Linked DNA regions of Methylovirgula sp. 4M-Z18. The protein of the gene in region 1 interacts with the protein of each later gene in a pairwise test. Links are inferred from orthologs where the notes say so. Each region holds a gene or a part of one and is shown on either strand. Other genes may lie near its edges.

Region 1 (7,169 bases):
CCAGCCCGTGTTGCGCAGGCCGGGGTCGATGCCGATGATCCGGGTCATGCCGCGTGATTCCTGCGTGCGCTACAGTATGGGTGCGATTCTGGGGCCACTTTCCGGGCCGTCATTGCGAGCGAAGCGAAGCAATCCATCTCCCCACCTATGATCTGTCGCAGACGGTTCGAGCAGTTTCCGCTCTTCGTCGCAATGGCCGCTACTGTGACAAAATTTTCGCGGGAGGGAGATGGATTGCTTCGTCGCTCCGCTCCTCGCAATGACGGTAGAGGCATACCCCCTTCTCCCTCTGGGAGAAGGGGCGCGCCCGCCATCACTCGCCCATTTTCGCCAGCAGCGCGTCGCTCACTTCGAAATTGGCGTAGACGTTCTGCACGTCGTCGTTTTCTTCGAGATTGCTGACGAGCTTCAAGATCTTCTCGCCGGCCTCATCATCGACTTTGATCGTGTTCTGCGGCCGCCAGATGATCTTCGAGGTGCGCGGTTCGCCGAATTTCGCCTCCAGCGCCTTCGACACGTCGTTGAGATTTTCCATCGACGTGACGATTTCGTGGCCGTCTTCGGTGGTCGCCACATCGTCGGCGCCCGCCTCAATCGCGGCTTCCATCATCACATCCTCAGAGGCGACGGTCGTGTCGAATTCGACGAGGCCGACATGGTCGAACATGAAGCTGACCGCCCCGGTCTCCGCCAGAGACCCGCCCGACTTGGTGAAGAACGAGCGCACCTCGCCCGCCGTGCGGTTGCGGTTGTCGGTGAGCGCCTCGACGATCACGGCGACGCCGCCCGGTGCGTAGCCTTCGTAGCGCACTTCGTCATAGTTCTCGCTATCGTTGCCCGAGGCCTTCTTGATCGCGCGCTCGATATTGTCTTTGGGCATGTTTTCGGCGCGGGCGGCGAGCACGGCGGCGCGCAGGCGCGGGTTCATGGCGGGGTCGGGCATGCCCAATTTGGCGGCAACCGTGATCTCGCGGCCGAGTTTGGAGAAGATCTTGGAGCGGATTTTGTCCTGCTTCCCCTTCTTGTGCATAATGTTCTTAAATTGACTATGACCTGCCATGACACTCTCGTTGAGGGTTTGGGCGCGAGACGCCCTGAAAATTCAAGGGCCGCGTTATAGACCGTCGCGGGACGGGAATAAAGCCCGTGATCGCCGAGGCTTGCCGCCGCGCAGCAGCCTCTCGACAGTGCTTTCTGTTCGTGATATGTTCCAATCTCTGGGTTGGCGGCTTAGTTTAGGCCGTGGGTTTGTGTGGGGGCGGGCATGGTCAAGCGGGTTTGGCGGGCAACAATTCTCATTCTGGTATTCTTACTGGCCGGCGGGCCGGTTCGGGCAGAGACGAAGCCGGAAGGATATGATGCGGCGCAGGAAGAATTTGAAGGGCTGCCGCCGCAGCAGCGCGTCAATCTCCAGTTGCTGCTCATTGCCGGCGGCTACTTGGATACCTTTGCGTTGCCATTTTTCAGCATCCCCACATTTGAGGCGATCAAAAAATTTCAGGCAGGCAATGGTTTTGAACAGACCGGCTGGATAGATGACCCACAAATCGAGAAACTCAATAAGGCGGCGTTACCGCAGCTTGAATTGTGGAGGCTGAGCCAAGTCACGGCGTTCGGTGCGGTAACGATATGGATGCCGGCTGGGCTCGACCTCAATGTCAAAAAATTCGAAAACAACATAGATATGTCGAGCCAGAATTCCAGTTTTGCCGCTCACATCGAGTTTCGGCACAAAGAAAATTTGCGCTCTATGTATAAGAATATGTTGGCCGCATTGAGCAAGGACAAAGTCGAGGTCGTTGCAAAATGGATCGATAGTAAGGGCACAATATTTACGGTGGATGCAGTCGCCGACGACGGTCGCGCGGTTCGGATCTACGAGTTTCAATATCAGGATGGCGCTCTTCTCGAAGTGGTGTCCTTTGATGCTCGGGACTTTCAGCTCGAAGGGATTCGTCTGCACACATTGATGACGAATGTTTTGTTGTCTTCGACCGAGAGAAATCCCTGGATTACCGACATTCCGCGACCGTTTAATGTTTCCCAATCGCATCAGACAACCGACCGTCCGAAGGACGGGGCATCTTCCGGCGGGGTGATCACGGGCACCGGCATCTTCGTGACCTCCGAGGGGCATGTGTTGACCAATGCGCATGTCGTGAAGGATTGCAAGGGCGACATCCAGATTCGCGCGGCGGCCGGCGCGGCGACCGGCCAAGTTCTGGCGAGCGATAAAGTCAACGATCTCGCGGTGTTGAAAACGTCGCTGAAGCCAGCGCAAATCGCCAAGTTCCGCGCGAATGCGCGGTTGGGCGAATCCGTCGCCGCTTTCGGCTACCCGCTGTCCGATCTTTTGGCCACATCCGGCAATTTCACGCTCGGCAATATTACGGCGGTTGCCGGTCTTGGCGATGATTCGCGCTATTATCAGGTCTCGGCGCCGGTGCAGCCCGGCAATTCCGGCGGGCCCTTGATGGATGCGAGCGGCGATCTGATCGGCGTCGTCGCGGCCAAGCTCGATGCCTTGGACGTGATGCAGAACGAGTCGAACGGCGACATTCCGCAAAATGTCAATTTCGCCATCAAAGCCGCTGTGGCGCAGACGTTTCTGAGCGGCAATAACATCAATGTTCAGACCGGCACGTCAGGCGCCGCGCTTCAACCCGCGGATCTGGCGGATGCGGCCAAAGCTGTCGCGGTCTTCGTGAGTTGCAAGAACTGAGTCGGTGACGCGGCCGTAGGCGCTAACCCCAGAACTCCGGCTCCGCCTGCGCAAGGCGACCGCCGAGCCGGACCGGCGCGACCTTGACCGCGAGGCCCTTGCCGTTCGTTTCCACGGCGATGCCGCACAGGGTCGCGGCGCCATTGGCCGGTTCGAAACGCGAGCCGGGAACCTTGGTCAGGAAACGTCGGATCGGTTCCTCCTTGTCCATGCCGATGATCGAATCGTAATCGCCGGTCATGCCGACATCGGTCATATAGGCCGTACCCTGCGGCAAGATCTGATGGTCGGCGGTCGGGACATGGGTGTGGGTGCCGACGACGAGCGACACGCGGCCGTCGAGGAAATGGGCGATCGCCTGTTTTTCGGAGGACGCCTCGGCATGCATGTCGATGATGGCGGCGTCGCAGGCGACGCCCATCGGCGCACCTGCGAGCTCCCGTTCGGCGGCCGCGAACGGATCGTCGAGGGCGTCCATGAAGATCCGGCCCATCAGATTCATGACGAAGACATTGGCGCCGGCCGCCGTCTGCACCACGGTTGCCCCGCGCCCCGGCGTGCCGGGCGGGTAGTTGACCGGACGCAGCAGCCGATGCTGGCGCTCGATGAAGACGAGGGCCTCGCGCTGGTCGAAGGAATGATTGCCGAGGGTCACGCAATCGGCGCCGGCCTCGATCAGATCGTTGCAAATCCCTTCCGTGATCCCGAACCCGCCGGCGGCGTTCTCGCCATTGATGCAGACGAAATCGAGCCGCCAGCGCGCGCGCAGCTTGGGCAATTCGCCCGCAATGATGGCGCGGCCCGAACGGCCGAGGATGTCACCGATGAAAAGAAGACGCATACAATGCCATTGGGGTTGGAATTTGTGTTTAAGAAGTGCTTAGCGTTTGGGGGCGGCGCAGGCAATGACCTCGCGCTCCGTCACCACATAATCGAGCTGCCGGTCATGCGCCTCGGCGGGGACGGTGTCGAGCTCCTGGGTCGCGAAAGCGAGGCCGATGGTGCGCACCGAGCCGCGCCGCTGCAATTTCTCGAGCGCCCGGTCGTAATAGCCGCCGCCGTAGCCGATGCGGTGGCCGGCCCGGTCGAAGGCGGCGAGAGGCACGAACAGGGTCGCCGGCAACACGGCCGGCGCGCCGTCCTGCGGCTCATGCAAGCCGAAAGCGGCTTTCTTCATCGCGTCGCCCTCGCGCCAGAGGCGAAATTCCATGTCGGGATGGCGCAGCGCCGGCAGCGCGGTGGTAAGCCCATGGGCTTGCAGCCGATGCAACAGCGGCCGCGTGTCGATCTCGCTGCGGATCGGCCAGAAGGCGCTCACCGCCCCGGCCAGGAAATGCGGCCGCAGGGTCATGGCTTTTTCTGCGATGAGGAGCGAGGCGCTCGCGCGGGCTCCCGCGGACATGGCGTCGCGCCGTGCCAGCGCGTCGCGCCGCAGCGCTTCCTTTTGCTCAGCCAGGGTCATGAAGCGCCATCGATTGGACTGTGGCTGCCCCGGCCGCGATGCGGCGGGACGAAAAAGGCGAGAGCGCGGAGCCACAAAAGCCGTGGGATATCGATCCCGGGAACCTACAACGTAGGTGGGCGCCGTGTGGCCGAGTCCACGGACAAGGCCAGGGACAGCTCCCTGAGAGATCGATAAGGCCCCGGGTTATAGTAATCCTACACGCACCCCGCAGCCCCGCTGGCGCTAAGATAGGCGTTTGCCCGAGAAAGGCAAAGGGCAAAATGACGGAATTGCGAAGTCGGATGTAATGGTTTGAAACATATTGTGGAATGGATCCAGGTCGTTTTGCTTTCGTTTTAAGAGAAGGTCGGGGCACATGGTCTTGGTCCGGTCCTTCCATCCGTGTTTCACGTAGAGAAGCGAGGCCGCCAGCACACAAAATCGCCACCCACAGGATTGCCTTGGCCGCCGCGCCGGCATAAACCCATGCCCCATGCAATCAGACCCTGGATCCGCCGTGGGCAAAATCGTCTTTGCCAACCAATTGCGTGGCATTGCGGCGTTGAGCGTCGTCTTCCTGCATCTCGCCGGGGGCTTCTGGGCCTGGCGCGAGCTGATTGCCGCGCATATTTCCGCGCCGGCGCTCGACGGGCCCAGCTATTGGACGTTGAATCTCGTCACGCTCTTCAATTTCGGGCCGTTCGGCGTTTCGATCTTCTTCCTCATCAGCGGCTTCGTCATTCCGATGTCGCTTGCGCGGCTGACGCCGCTGCAGTTTCTGGTCGCGCGGATTTTGCGCATCTATCCGACCTATATCGCCAGTTTCGCGATCGGGATGGGGTTCGTCGCGCTCTCGGCGACCTACTGGCATCTGCCTTTTGCCTATGATGTCTCCACGGTTTGGAAGAACGCCTTTTTGATCACGCCGGGCGCCGACCTCGTGAATTGGACCTTGCTGATCGAACTGCGCTTCTATGTGATCATGGCGATCCTGTTCGCACTCGGGCTGGGTTGGCGGCTGTGGCCGCTCGTGCTCGTCGGCATTCTCGCGATTCTGTACAATCTCGCCTTCGCCGACATGCCCAAGCATTTTGGCATCAATTTTTCCTACCTCGGCACACAATTCGTCTACATCCCCTATATGATGATCGGCACGTGCTTCAGCTATTTCCTGCATCGGAAGATTTCACCCAAAGCGCTGCTCGTCTCCGTCTTGGTGCTCATGGCTCTGACGCTGCTCGCATGGCAGGCCTCCGCCGATCGCGCGATGGTTATGGTGGTCAGCGATGTCTATGTCGGGAGCGTCCCGCTCTTCGCGCTCGCGTTCACGCTACGCAGCCATTTCAGGCCGCAGGCCTTGCTCGATTTTTTCGCCGACATCAGCTATCCGCTTTACGCCGTGCACAATCTCGTGGGCATGGTCTCGCTGCGCTTGGCGATGGCCAACCATGTTCCGCCGCCGGTCGCCTATCTCGTGATCGTGCCGGCCGTCATCGGCCTTGCCTATCTGATCCATCGCCTCGTCGAAGTCCCGACGACCCGGCTTGGCAAGGCTGTGGCGCGACGCCTGCAAAGCGCAGACCCGGCCCTTTCCCGTGGAGCTGTGGAAGAAGGGCAGGGCTCGCCTTGAGGAACGCTTGGTCGACGGGGCTGTTCCGCGCGCCGATTTGGTGTAGAGCAACATCCGATTCTTGAACTTTGGATCTTTGACATGACCGAACAGCTCCCCGACCGCCTCGCGGTCGATCCGAAAAGCCCGTACTACAATGCCGATCTGGTCGCCCGCGGCGTCGGCATCCGCTTCAACGGCAAGGAGCGTTTCGACATCGAGGAATATTGCATCAGCGAGGGCTGGGTGCGCGCGCCGGTCGGCAAGAGCAAGGACCGCCATGGCAATCCCTTGCTGATCAAGTTGAAGGGCACGGTCGAGGCCTATTTGCCCGAAGAAAAATGACCCTTGCCCCGCCCGGCGGGTGGCGCGCGATGGCGTTGAGCGACGTGCCCGTGGTGCACGAACTGGCGCGCATCGTTCATCCGTCGTTTCCGGAAGACGAGGCGGTCTTTGCCGAGCGTCTCGTGCTTTTTCCGCAAGGCTGCTTGGTGTTGCCGGGCGCGGACGGGCTGCAAGGCTACATGATCAGCCATCCCTATCCGGCCCGAGCCGTGCCAAAGCTGAATGCGCGGCTCGGCGCGATCCCGGACGGCGCGACGGTTTACTACATTCACGACCTCGCTTTGTCGCGCGCCACGCGCGGCTTGAGGCAGGGCGCCGCGATCGCACAATATGTCAAAGCGATTGCGTGCGGACTCGGCTTTGCCGACATGGCCTTGGTGGCTGTGAACGGCTCTGAGCGCTTCTGGCACGGCCAAGGTTTCCGCGCTGTCGAGGATGCGGCGCTGGCTCAAGCTTTGCTGGGCTACGGTGCCGACGCGCAATATATGTTTCAGCGCCTATCGTAACGATGCTGCGCCGCTATAAGCCACGACCCATAAGAAGGCCCCATTGTTATCCCGGGCTTGACCCGGGATCCACGGCCACATGTGAGGAAGTGCGAGATGGACCTGTGCTGCAGCGCTAAAGATGAATCACCCGCTGCGTGGCTCCTGGATCCCGGGTCAAGCCCGGGATGACAACGCGGCCGTCATTCCCGCTAATGCCATCCATCTGGCATCGCTGCCTTCCTGCGGGCGATGTGATCCTGCAGCGCTTCATCCACGCCTGCATCCATCGGCGGCTCGACATACTCGCGCAGCATGCGTTTCCACTTTGCCTGCGCGCGCTCGCGGATGTCCTTCGCGCCTTCGTCCTGCCATTGCTCGAAGGAATTGTTGTCGGCGAGGCTCGGCTCGTAAAAGGCGGTTTCGTAATTGCGCATCGTATGAGCCGAGCCGAGAAAATGCTTGCCTGGGCCGACTTCCACGAACGCATCCTGTGCGAAGGCATTGTCGTCGAGGCTCAGGCCCGCAGCGAGCACGTGCATGGCGCCGCATTGCTCCTCGTCC
Region 2 (7,164 bases), 1.5 Mb from region 1 along the record:
AGAGCGCGACTTTCACGTGTTTTGCAACCTCGTGCGACAGGAGATAAAAGCCGATATTGTCGTGGCTCACCATCGGCTCCGACATCGCGCTCACGCAATCGGCAAGCGCTTCGTTCAAATCCGTATTGGGTACGAAAATCTGCGTGTGATCCGTGCCGAAATGCTCGGCCACCAGATCGGAATAAACGAATTCGTCGCCCGACTGGCCGTTCACCTCCTCGAAACCGATGGCGAAGGTCTTCAGGTCCGCGCTGTTGCGCTGCGCCGCGAGCGCAACGAGCAAGGACGAGTCGAGGCCGCCCGAGAGCAGGATGCCGGTCGGCACGTCTGCCGCGAGCTGGCGCTGCGTTGCCTTGGACAAGGTTTCCTCGGTGGCGGCGAGCCAATCCTTGACGGTGAGCGTGTGATCGGCCCGTTCCTCGTTGATCTGCAGGCGCCAATAGGTTTCTTCGTGCCGCGTGCCGTCGGGATCGATGGTCAAAATCGTCGCCGGCGGCAGTTTGCGGATGCCGGCGAGCAGGGTCAGCGGTTCAGGCACTGCGTGAAAGGTCAAATAATAATACAGGGCGTCGCGGTCGATCGACGTGTCGATCCCCTTGAATTGCAGCAACGCCGGCAGCGACGACGCAAATTCGAACGTGTCGGCTTTCTTGGTGTAGTACAGTGGCTTGATGCCCATGCGGTCGCGCGCCAAGACGAGCTTTTCGGTTTCCCAATCCCAGATGGCGAAGGCGAACATGCCGTTGAAACGTCGGATGCAGGCCTTGCCCCAGGCGTGAAAGGCTTTCAACACGACTTCGGTATCGCTGTCGGAAACGAAAACGTAACCGAGCCCTTCGAGTTCGCGCCGCAATTCGAGGAAGTTGTAAATTTCGCCGTTGAAGGTGAGGGCGAGGCCCAAGCCATGATCGACCATGGGCTGCGCCGCCCGCTCGCTGAGATCGAAAATCTTAAGCCGCCGGTGGGCGAGCGCCATATTGTTGATGCTGAAGATGCCGCGGGCATCGGGGCCGCGCGAGCGTTGATGCAGGCTCACACGTTCTAAATCTGCTGGCGACGCGTCTTGCGCGCCAAATTGATACTGGCCGGCAATTCCGCACACAGTAACCTCCAATTTTGGCTGGGAGAAATGAACCTACGGCCGCAAGACCTCTCTGCGTATGGACTATCGAACATCGTATTCTTGCTTCGAAGCGTCGATCGTAGGGTTAGCGGATCGGGGCTGCAGGCAGCCTCATCACAAGCACCCGCCAAGGCGGCAGTGCAAACATTCGCATAGCATTCCCACCGATGCCGTGCGTCGCGAGGGATATGGATCAGGCCTCAAGAAGGAAATACCCCCGTTTTTAGGCCATTTCTTGCCAATTCGCGACGAGTGGGAACCGCGAATACAATCCATGTGCCCTTTTTGTAGACAGCAAATTGGGCGTCAATCGGGCAAGGCGCGCGATTTTTGGAAAATTATATTATTGCAATACGATTCAATAAGGCGGTTGCATGTATCGAAATCTTTAGAAAGCGTTAGGAAACGCCCTCTAGTTCAGCGCTGACCAGCAGCCATTCCTCTTCCGCGGCCGCCAGCGCCTTGTCGAGTTCGGCGCGCTGACGCGAGAGTTCCGCTGCTTTTGCCGGCTCTTTGACGAAGGTTTCCGGCTCCGCCAGCGCCGCGTCGATCTTGCCCCGCAGCGTCTCGAATTTCGCGATCCGCTCTTCCAGCGCGGCGAGCTTGCGGCGGAGCGCACCTAATTCCCTATTCGACAAGACATTGTCCCGGCGCGCCGTCTCGTCCGGCTCTGCGTTGCGCCCGGCCTCCGGTTTCGTCTTTCTGCCATTGCCGGCGGGTTCGGACTTGCTCAGGACGATCTTTTTGTAATCGTCCATGTCGCCGTCGAAGGGCTTGCAGGTGCCGCCCGCCACCAGCCACAGGCGGTCGGCGCAGGCATCAAGCAGATAGCGGTCGTGCGAAACGAGGATGATCGCACCCTGATAGGCGTTGATCGCCTCGATTAGGGCAGAGCGGCTATCGATGTCGAGGTGGTTGGTCGGTTCGTCCATGATCAGCAATTGCGGCCCGTGGAAGGTCGCGAGGCCCATCAGCAGCCGGGCTTTTTCGCCGCCCGAAAGCTGGGTGATCGGCGTGTCTGCCTTCTGGCCCTGAAATCCCATCTGCGCCGCCCGGGTGCGGATGCGCGCCTCGCTCTGATCCTTCATCAGTGGCGCGATATGGCTGTAGGGCGTGCCGGAGGTGTCGAGATCGTCGATCTGGTGCTGGGCGAAAAAGCCGACATCGAGCTTCGTCGCGCGGACGATCTTGCCGCCCATCGCCTCAAGGCGGCCGGCGATCAATTTGGCGAGCGTTGATTTGCCGTTGCCGTTGGAGCCCAGAAGGCCGATCCGGTCGTCATCCGAAATGAACAGATTGAGATGGGACAGGACCTTGCGCTCGCCATAGCCGGCGCTTGCGCCGTCCATCGTGACGATGGGCGGCGAGAGCGGCTTGGCCGGCGAGGGGAAGTGGAACGGCAGCACGTCCTGATCGACGATGAGATCGATATTCTCCATCTTGGCGAGCATCTTGACGCGCGATTGCGCCTGCCGGGCCTTGGAGGCTTTCGCCTTGAAACGGTCGACGAAATCCTGCAGGTGCTTGCGGTGATCGTCCTGCTTCTTTTTCGCCTTGACCAGGAGCGCCTGCTGTTCGGCGCGCAGTTGGGCGAACTGGGTATAATTGCCGCGCCACAGGGTGAGGCGGCCCTGATCGAGATGCAGGATGTGGTCGCACACCGCGTCGAGCAGGTCGCGATCATGCGAGATCACCAGAACGGTCGCCGGATAATGGGCCAGATAATCGATGAGCCAGAGCGTGCCTTCGAGATCGAGGTAATTGGTCGGTTCGTCGAGCAGCAGCAGGTCGGGCGCCGAGAACAGCACCGCGGCGAGGGCGACACGCATACGCCAGCCGCCCGAAAATTCCGACAGGCTGCGCTGCTGCGCGTCATGATCGAAGCCGAGACCGTCCAGGATGGCGGCCGCGCGGGCCGGCGCGGAATGGGCATCGATATCGACGAGGCGCAATTGGATCTCGGAAATCCGGTGCGGATCCTTGGCCGTCTCGGCTTCCGCCAGCAGCGCCTTGCGCTCCTTGTCGGCATCGAGGACGAAGGAGATCAGGGTCTGCGGGCCGCCGGGCGCTTCCTGCTCGACCCGGCCGAGACGCAGGCCCTTGGGCGGTGTCGCTTCGCCACTCTCGGGCGACAGGTCACCGGAAATCATGTTGAACAACGTGGTCTTGCCGGCACCGTTCCGGCCGACAAACCCCACGCGGGCTCGGGCGGGAATGGCGGCGGAGGCCTTGTCGAACAACAGGCGCGGCCCGAGTCGGTAGGTGATGTCGGAGAGGATCAGCATGAGCGAGCTTTTGACGCGCCGGGCCGCGGAAGGCAAGGCCTTGGTGCAGGCGGGGAGGCGCGACGGGATAGGTGGTCGGGTTTCTTCTCCTCAGGTCTCGCGCGAAATGCGTAATTCGGCCGGTGAAGTGTTGAATTTTTACATTAATAAGTTTGTTTAAGATATTAATTCTGTGTATTTTTGTATGCTATTCTAGTACTGTTGTTCAATGGGCGGGGAGGGACAACGCCCGCTGAGGATTTGGCCATCGGCCCAGCCGTCGCGATCGTTCCTCTGGCGCTGACCAAGCTCATCGGCGCCGCCGTCCGTCACGCCGAAGGGACGGACGCCCTGGAACTTCACCAAAACGATGGCGCTCGCGGCTTTCGGCCGCCCCTTTGCTTGCGATCTTGCCGATGCGCAGCTATATAGCCGCACCCTTTCCGGTCCGAACGTTCGTTCGGCCTTTTGCTCCAACCAATGGATCCTGCATGACCACTCAGCGCACGTTCTCGATCATCAAGCCCGACGCCACCCGCCGCAATCTGACCGGCGCGATCAATGCCAAGATCGAGGCGGCAGGCCTGCGCGTCGTGGCGCAGAAGCGGGTTCACATGACCCGCACCCAGGCCGAAACCTTCTACGCCGTGCACAAAGAGCGCCCGTTCTTCGGTGAGCTGGTGGAGCAGATGAGCGCTGCGCCGGTCGTGGTCCAGGTTCTCGAAGGCGAGAACGCTATTGCCCGCTATCGCGAGGTGATGGGCGCGACCAATCCGGAGAAGGCCGACGCCGGGACGATCCGCAAGGAATTCGCGCTCAACATGGGCGAAAACTCCGTCCATGGTTCGGACGCGCCCGAGACCGCCGCGGTCGAAATCGCGCAGTGGTTCGCTGGCAACGAGATCGTCGGCTAAGGCTGATACCGTTTCGTGGTATAGAACCGCCGTCCGCATTGCGGGCGGCGTTTTTTATGGAAGGCGCAGTGCGTTTTCCATAGATTGCGAGCGTGTGGGTGGAGGGGCGCTTGAGCTGAGATGCTGAGGGCATCGGTTGGCTATATTTTTGTCCGCGCCGCATAAGCCGGTTTAGCTCAGCGGCCATATGCATCACGGCCGCATTCCGGAATACAACAATAACATAGCGAGTTAGAACTCATCAGAAACTTCAATTGGTCTTCTCAGACGAAAACTGATCAGGATAATATATCAGGAAGAGTTGAGGCTCGCATGAACGTCCAAGCCAAGATCACCCGCCGCCCGTCGGTCTGCCCGCACGATTGCCCTTCGGCCTGTTCGCTCGAGGTCGAGGTCATCGACGGCCAGCGGATCGGGCGGGTGCATGGCGCCGAGGATCAGACTTATACGGCGGGTGTGATCTGCGCCAAAGTGGCTCGCTATGCGGAGCGTATCCACCATCCGGACCGCCTATTGTACCCGATGAAGCGCATTGGGCCGAAAGGCTCGGGCCAATTCGAGCGGATCGGTTGGGACGAGGCGATGGCTACCATTGCCGAGCGGTTCCATGCGGCCGAGCGCGACTTCGGGGCGGAATCTGTCTGGCCTTATTATTATGCCGGCACGATGGGCCGAGTGATGCGCGATGGCATCAACCGCCTGACCCACGTGAAGAAATATTCGCGGTTCTTCGGCACGATCTGCGTTAATGGCGCGTGGCCCGGCTATATCGCCGGAACGGGCTTTTTGCGCGGGCCGGATCCGCGCGAAATGGCGAAGTCCGATTGCGTGGTCATCTGGGGCACCAATGCGGTGGCAACCCAGGTCAATGTGATGACCCACGCCACAAGGGCCCGCAAGGAGCGGGGCGCCAGGATCGTCGTGATCGACGTCTATGAGACGCCGACCATGAAGCAGGCCGACCTGAAGTTGATTCTGCGGCCCGGCACCGATGGCGCGCTCGCCTGCGCGGTCATGCACGTGCTGTTTCGCGACGGGCTCGCGGATTGGGATTATCTTGAGAAATTCACCGACGCACCGCGCGAACTGCAGCAGCACCTCACCACGCGAGACCCACAATGGGCATCGGCGATCACCGGCCTGAGCGTTGACGAGATCGAGGCGTTCGCCACGCTGGTCGGGACGACCAAGAAGACGTTCTTCCGCCTCGGCTACGGATTTTCGCGGCAGCGCAATGGCGTCGTGAACATGCATGCGGCAAGCTGCGTCGCCGCGGTGACGGGCGCCTGGCAGCATGAGGGCGGCGGCGCCTTTCACAGCAACAGTGGCATCTTCCATTGGCGGACGAGCCTGAACGAGGGGCTCGATCGATTGGACCGTTCGGTCCGCATGCTCGACCAGTCGCGCATCGGCGCGATCCTGACCGGGGATCCGGGGGCGCTGAAAGGCGGGCCGCCGGTCAAGGCCATGCTGATCCAGAACACCAATCCGGTCTCGGTCGCGCCCGATCAGACGCTGGTGAAACAGGGCTTCGCCCGCGAGGATCTCTTCGTCGCCGTGCATGAGCAATTCATGACCGACACGGCGAAAATGGCGGATATCGTCTTGCCGGCGACCATGTTCCTCGAGCATGACGACATTTATTCCGGCGGCGGTCACCAGCACATTGCCTTCGGCGGCAAGCTAATCGACGCACCGGCCGAATGCCGCAGCAACCACGAGGTCATTTGCGATCTGGCCCAACGGGTCGGCGCGAGCCATCCGGGCTTTGACATGAGCCCGCGCGAGATTGTCGATGAGACGCTGCAGAAGTCTGGTTGGGGCACGCTTGCCAACCTCGAAGCCTCCAAATGGATCGATTGTCAGCCGAAATTCGAGCAGGCCCATTATCTGACCGGGTTCGGCTGGCCGGACGGCAAATTCCGTTTCAAGCCGGTCTGGGCCAAGGTTCCCTTCAGCAACGACGGCCTGATGGGGCCATGGCAAGAGATGCCGACGCTGCCCGACCATTGGGCGGTGAACGAAGCGGCGACCGAAGCCTATCCGTTCAAACTGACGACATCGCCGGCGCGCAATTTCCTCAACAGCACGTTCACCGAAACGCCCACGTCGTTGCGGCAAGAGCGGCGCCCGGATGTGATGGTTCATCCGGACGATGCAGCGGCGCTCGGCATCGGCGACGGCGATCGCGTCATTCTCGCCAACCGGCGCGGCGAAGTGCGCCTGCACGCCAAATTCTTCGCCGGACTGCCGCGCGGCGTGCTGGTTGCGGAAGGAATATGGCCGAACGCGGCCTATGAAGATGGCCGCGGCATCAATACCTTGACGGGGAGCGACCCGATCGCGCCCTTCGGCGGCGCGGCGTTCCATGACATCCATGTCGCCCTTCGCAGGGAGTCAAACTGAAGACATATTCGATTGACATTACAATATTACAAGACTTCACGGGGCGTCGGCTGGAGTGATTGGCGTGGATGTTGATGTGTGCACGACAAAGATTCGAGCGTGCGGAACTGCGCACTTTGTCAGGCGGCTGGAAAAAGATTTGTAGAGACGAGTTTCAATGGCAATGATCTCATACGCGCAAAATCACGAAGACATCCTTTTGTGGCGCGCGCTCAAACATATCGACGCGGGCTTTTATGTCGATGTGGGGGCCAACGATCCGCAAGAAGATTCGGTCACGAAGCTATTTTATGACCGCGGCTGGCGCGGCATCAACATCGAGCCCGTGTCCGAGTATTTCACCCGCCTTCAATCGGAGCGGCCGCGCGACATCAATCTGCAGGTTGCGGTGGGGGCGGAGGACGGTTCAGGTTCATTTTATGAGACGAAGACACGCGGCTGGGCGACGTCGGATCGC

The links.
Region 2: the proteins of V9T28_RS05395 (region 1) and ndk interact in binary tests that used the Escherichia coli proteins (3 or more experiments, as listed by UniProt). The link is inferred for Methylovirgula sp. 4M-Z18 from one-to-one orthologs.

The regions. Positions count from the first base shown.
Region 1 is NZ_CP149574.1:1,179,709-1,186,877, forward strand. Bases 2,394-5,374 are described here. They hold V9T28_RS05395 (5-formyltetrahydrofolate cyclo-ligase), read right to left. Parts: upstream 4,185-5,374; coding sequence 3,603-4,184; downstream 2,394-3,602. Other genes in these bases: V9T28_RS05385 (S1C family serine protease), read left to right, coding at 2,394-2,722; V9T28_RS05390 (TIGR00282 family metallophosphoesterase), read right to left, coding at 2,745-3,563; V9T28_RS05405 (acyltransferase family protein), read left to right, coding at 4,684-5,374. In the rest of the region: crossover junction endodeoxyribonuclease RuvC, read right to left, coding at 1-48; V9T28_RS05375 (YebC/PmpR family DNA-binding transcriptional regulator), read right to left, coding at 314-1,060; V9T28_RS05380 (hypothetical protein), read right to left, coding at 1,310-1,546; more of V9T28_RS05385, read left to right, coding at 1,751-2,393; more of V9T28_RS05405, read left to right, coding at 5,375-5,796; V9T28_RS05410 (DUF3297 family protein), read left to right, coding at 5,878-6,120; V9T28_RS05415 (GNAT family N-acetyltransferase), read left to right, coding at 6,117-6,626; V9T28_RS05420 (trimethylamine methyltransferase family protein), read right to left, coding at 6,818-7,169. UniProt on the Escherichia coli protein: Involved in the removal of 5-formyltetrahydrofolate.
Region 2 is NZ_CP149574.1:2,696,968-2,704,131, reverse strand. Bases 2,614-5,589 are described here. They hold ndk (nucleoside-diphosphate kinase), read left to right. Parts: upstream 2,614-3,878; coding sequence 3,879-4,301; downstream 4,302-5,589. Other genes in these bases: V9T28_RS12520 (molybdopterin-containing oxidoreductase family protein), read left to right, coding at 4,614-5,589; V9T28_RS12530 (hypothetical protein), read left to right, coding at 3,407-3,568; V9T28_RS12535 (ABC-F family ATP-binding cassette domain-containing protein), read right to left, coding at 2,614-3,408. Also shown: V9T28_RS12540 (N-acetylglutaminylglutamine amidotransferase), read right to left, coding at 1-1,102; more of V9T28_RS12535, read right to left, coding at 1,522-2,613; more of V9T28_RS12520, read left to right, coding at 5,590-6,707; V9T28_RS12515 (FkbM family methyltransferase), read left to right, coding at 6,865-7,164. UniProt on the Escherichia coli protein: Major role in the synthesis of nucleoside triphosphates other than ATP. The ATP gamma phosphate is transferred to the NDP beta phosphate via a ping-pong mechanism, using a phosphorylated active-site intermediate.